Regions from separate parts of the Acidovorax sp. FG60 genome, predicted to be linked through region 1. Evidence: predicted binding sites of a transcription regulator. Region 1 holds the regulator's gene; the other holds the start of a gene.
What was found. Region 1 encodes FNR, which switches genes on or off when oxygen is low (the NO sensors DNR and NnrR bind a similar motif). Its sites were predicted from a motif close to TTGATNNNNATCAA; they were not measured.

Region 1 (2,386 bases):
GGCTGGAAGTCGCTTCTGATGCCGAGGTGGACATCGGTGCGGCGGAGTCCCGGTGGGTGGCCGTCCGTCTGCAGATACCGTATGGATCAGCCCCTTCGGGATCACATGCCGTGCAGTTCGATGTGCAGGCCTTGGGCGCGGACGCCCATGTGAGCGAGAAATCCGTGTTTCTGGTGCCGCGATAACGCAGCGAGCGACCCGGTGCAAGACCTTCGCGGGTCTTGCTTTGAGCAAGATAATTTTTGAGGAGTAAGCACCATGCCATCCAGTTCCGCCCTCGGCACTGCCCCTTCTGCCGCTGCACCCTGGTGGAGGTTTGGCCATGTGTGGCTGATCATCGCCGGTCCCGTGATCGTGATCATTGCAGGGTTTGTGACCCTGTGGCTCGCGATATCGCGCCCCGACCCTGTGGTCGCGGAAGATTATTACCGCCAGGGCATCGAGATCAACAAGACACTGGCCACCCCAGAAAAAAGCCTGTTGCCAGCCATGAAGGGCCGCAACCACGCGGCCACCCCGGTCCAGGACCAGCCGCGCTGAACCCACCTGGCCGGGCAGCATGCCTGCACGGCCTTACCAGGAGACAAACCAATGTGGATGCAACGCGTGATGTGGATTGCCTGGCCGGCCTTTTTGATGGCCGGTGTGATGGAAATGCTGGTTTTTGCGATGGTGGATCCGCAAGACCTGCACTGGTTTGGGCAGCCGTTGGCATTGTCACGGCAGGGCGTGTACACGCTGGCCTTTTTTGCGTTCTGGATAATCACGATGGCATCCAGCGCGTTGACCACGCTGCTGGCCATGTCACCGTTTGAACTTAACCGTTGCCCGGTTCCCGAAGGCGAGCGTCCCGATGACTGCCGCAAGACATCATCGTGCCCTTGAGCGGTAGTGCCACCTATTGGCAAAGGTCAATGTGGTGAGGACTGCCAGGATGGCAGACGACAGCAGGTTCAGTGGCAGGCTTGCTGGTTGTTCACGATGCGCTTGAGGGCCTCGGTCTCCAGGATGCGCACATGGCGCTGCTTGACCTCGACAATGCCTTCTTCCACGAACTTGGAGAAGGTGCGGCTCACGGTTTCGAGCTTGAGGCCCAGGTAGCTACCGATCTCTTCGCGGGTCATGCGCAGCACGAGCTCGGACTGCGAGAACCCCCGGGCGTGCAGGCGCTGAACCAGATTGAGCAGGAACGCGGCCAGGCGCTCCTCAGCGCGCATGCTGCCCAGGAGCAGCATCACGCCATGCTCACGGACAATCTCGCGGCTCATGATCTTGTGCACATGGTGCTGCAAGGCGGTGACTTCGCGGGACAGTTCTTCGATGCGGTCAAAGGGCATGACGCAGACTTCCGCGTCTTCCAGGGCCACCGCATCGCAGGTGTGGTGGTCATTCACGATGCCATCAAGGCCGATGATCTCGCCTGCCATCTGAAAACCCGTGACCTGGTCACGCCCGTCTTCGGTGGCTACACATGTTTTGAAGAAGCCGGTTCGAATGGCATAGAGCGAGGTGAAGGATTCGCCGTTGCGGAAAAGGGTTCCACCGCGTTTGATCTTGCGGCGAACGGCAACGACCTCGTCAATGCGTTGCAGCTGTTCCTCGCTCAGCCCCACCGGCATGCACAGCTCGCGCAGGTTGCAGTTGGAGCAGGCGACTTTGATGGTGAGCGGGTTCATAGGAACAGAGGCTGGGTAAGGTTTGAGCATATCGCCCCATATGCCTAACAGGCTGGGCCTTTGGGTGCGGGTGGGCGACTGATGTGCATCAAATTGTCGCTGTTCGTCCCGGCCCATCACTTGATGCAGGTCAAGGACATGGAGTGCAGCTTACGGCACAGTCGAAGTGTACGCAAGGAATTTGCCCATGACCGCTGTTTCGCCCGAGCTGCTGCGCCGTTTCGACGTGCCAGGGCCCCGTTATACCTCTTACCCAACAGCTGACCGTTTCGTCGAGGCCTTTGGGCAGGACGACTACGCGCTTGCCTTGGAGCAGCGCAGACTGGGCTCCATGACGAAGGCCTTGCCGCTGTCTTTGTACGTGCACATCCCCTTTTGCGAGTCCCTTTGTTACTACTGCGCATGCAACAAGATCATCACCAAACACCATGATCGTGCAGAGGTGTATTTGCGGTATTTGAGCCGCGAGATTGACTTGCACACAGCACACTGCGGCACGGGGCAGGTGGTGAGTCAGCTTCACCTGGGTGGTGGCACGCCCACTTTTCTATCGGACGAGGGCTTGCGGGAGCTGATGGGCATGCTCAAACGCAGCTTTTCGTTGGCGCCGGGCGGGGAGTATTCGATTGAGGTGGACCCTCGCACCGTCAATGCGGACCGCCTTGCAGTGCTGGCGGAACTGGGGTTCAACCGACTGAGCTTTGGGGTGC
Region 2 (2,386 bases), on a different contig from region 1:
TGCAGCCAGTACGGCCTGTACCCGTTTGCACGCACCGGCGCGGCGCTGGAGGAGTTTGTGCAACGCAGTCTGGCCGACTACCGGCAACTGGCGCAAGAGCTGGGCCTGCGGTCTTGGCCGCGCTGATGCGGCTGCTGCAGAACCCGTGCAGTGGTCTCAGAGGATCTCTGGCCCGCTCACTTCTCCAGCCACCACTGGATCACCACCTTGGCCAGGAACCCCAGAAACCCCACGCCCAGGCCCAAAAACAGCACAAAAGTGCCAAAGCGCCCGGCCTTGGACTCCCATGCCAGCTGCCCGATGATGAACAGCATGTAGGCGATGAACGCCCCCACGCCATAGGTGAGGAAGAAGCCCGAGATCTGCGCCTCGGTGAAGCCAAAAATCACGATGCCCCTCCAGGCGTGCGCGCTGGCGCAGCGGGTGCAGCCAGGTCGCGCTCGGGCAGGCTGGAGGCGTCCACCAGGTCGCGGTAGGCGTGCCAGCTGGCGTGGCCCAGCATGGGCATCACGGCGATCAGGCCCAGCAGCAGCGAGCCCAGGCCCAGCAAGGTAAAGCCCAGGATGATTGCCGCCCAGAACGCCATGGGCAGCGGGTTGACCACCACGGCCTGCCAGCTGGTCAGCACCGCCTGCAGCAGCGTGGCGCGGCGGTCCAGCAGCAGCGGCATGGCCACCACGCTCGACGCAAAAATCGGCGCTGCCATCAGGCTGCCCAGCGCCAGCCAGATTTCAAACAGCCAGCCGTCGCGGGCCATGACCACGTGGCGCAGAAAGTCGAGCGGCGTTTCGATGGGTACCGGTGCCAGCAGCGTGATGAGCGCCGCCGAGGTCATCACCCAGCCCGAGGCCGCCAGCGCCAGCAGGGCACCAAACTGCACCATGCACCAGTAGTCGTTTCCCCATTTGTTCACATGGCTGTTCTGCCAGTTGAACCAGGTCTTGAGCACCACGCCCAGGTTGGCGGGCTCGCCGCGCTCCAGCGCGCGGCTCAGCGCATACAGGCTGGTGGCCAGCACCGGCGCCACCACCAAAAAGCCCGACAGCGCCCCCGCCAGCAGCCAGAAGCGGTGGTGCGCCACTGCAAAGATGGCGGCCCCGAACAGCGTGAGCGCCAGGCCATGCGCAAAGCTGATCCAGCCCGCGCGCGCCATGTCGCGCCAGGCCAGCACCAGCCAGGCCATGGGTTGCATGAGGCCGATGGTGCGGATGGCGGGCAATGGCGGGGGATTACGGGGCATGGTGGGAGGGGTCGCTCAGCGACGGGTGAGTGTGACTTCATCGGGCAGCGGCTTCAACCACCGCACGCCCAAACCTTGACCTGAGGCAAGAAACCGAACCGAGGGAAGCCCGTCAGGCCAACAGCCTGCACAGCGCAGTGAGGCTGTCCACCGTGGCATGCGGCGGTGTGTCGTCGTGCGGCCAGGGGTGGTTGGCGCTGTTGATCCACACGGCCTGCATGCCCGCGTTCAGCGCGCCCTGCGCATCCAGCGTGGCGTCGTCGCCCACATGCAGCACCTCGTGGGGCAGCACATCGACGGCCGTGGCGGCAGCGTGAAAAATGCGCGCATCGGGCTTTGCCACGCCAAACTCCGATGCGCTGATGCTGTGGCGAAAGTAGTGGCCGATGCCGATGCGGTGCACGTCGGCATTGCCATTGGATACCGCCACCACCGGGTAGCGCGCCGACAAGAAGGCCAGCGTGTCGTGCGCGTCGTCAAACAGCTCCACCCGCATGCGCTCGGCAAAGAACAGGTCAAACGCCGGTTCGGCCAGCGCGGGCTCGTCGCCCGCCTGGGTCAGCGCCAGGCGGATGGACTCGCGCCGCAGCGCGCTCAGGTCGTGCAGCAGGTCAGGCCGCAGCGCCACCATCTGGTTGCGGATGGCGCGCAGCGATTCGGTGCTGGAGAACAAGGTTGCCGTGGCGGGCGCGTGGTGCGTGAGCCAGTCCAGCAGCACGCGTTCAGCCCGCGTGATGGTGGGCCAGATGGGCCAGAGCGTGTCATCCAGGTCGATGGTGATGGCGCGGATGCGGGAGGTGTCCAGCTGCAGCGCGGTGGGCTGGGCAGCGGGCAGTTCAGCGGGGGAATCGGGCATGGTCTGCAGAGAATACTCCACGGTCACCGAAGGGCCGGTCCGTTTGCCACAATCGGGGCATGCGCTCACCCTTCCACACCGAACCCCCTTACACCCACGGCCAGGCCGAACGCACTGGAGTGCTGCTGTGCAACCTCGGCACGCCCGACGAACCCACGGCCCCCGCCGTGCGCCGCTATCTGGCGCAGTTCCTGGGTGACCACCGCGTGGTGGAGATCCCCAAACTCGTGTGGCTACCCATCCTGCACGGCGTCATCCTGCGCACGCGCCCGGCCAAGTCGGCTGCCAAG

Region 2: the regulator FNR is predicted to act here: its motif matches at 1,316-1,329, upstream of ACODS0_RS23855 (DUF2189 domain-containing protein).

The regions. Positions count from the first base shown of each region.
Region 1 covers NZ_JBMDJC010000007.1:243,826-246,211, reverse strand. The annotation lists gene ccoG (cytochrome c oxidase accessory protein CcoG) at 1-185, shown strand, start outside; gene ACODS0_RS12945 (FixH family protein) at 259-540, shown strand; gene ACODS0_RS12940 (hypothetical protein) at 592-885, shown strand; gene fnr (fumarate/nitrate reduction transcriptional regulator Fnr) at 954-1,676, opposite strand; gene hemN (oxygen-independent coproporphyrinogen III oxidase) at 1,864-2,386, shown strand, end outside.
Region 2 covers NZ_JBMDJC010000023.1:21,439-23,824, forward strand. The annotation lists gene ACODS0_RS23845 (tripartite tricarboxylate transporter substrate binding protein) at 1-126, shown strand, start outside; gene ACODS0_RS23850 (DUF2788 domain-containing protein) at 177-389, opposite strand; gene ACODS0_RS23855 (DUF2189 domain-containing protein) at 386-1,240, opposite strand; gene ACODS0_RS23860 (HAD-IA family hydrolase) at 1,353-2,096, opposite strand; gene hemH (ferrochelatase) at 2,156-2,386, shown strand, end outside.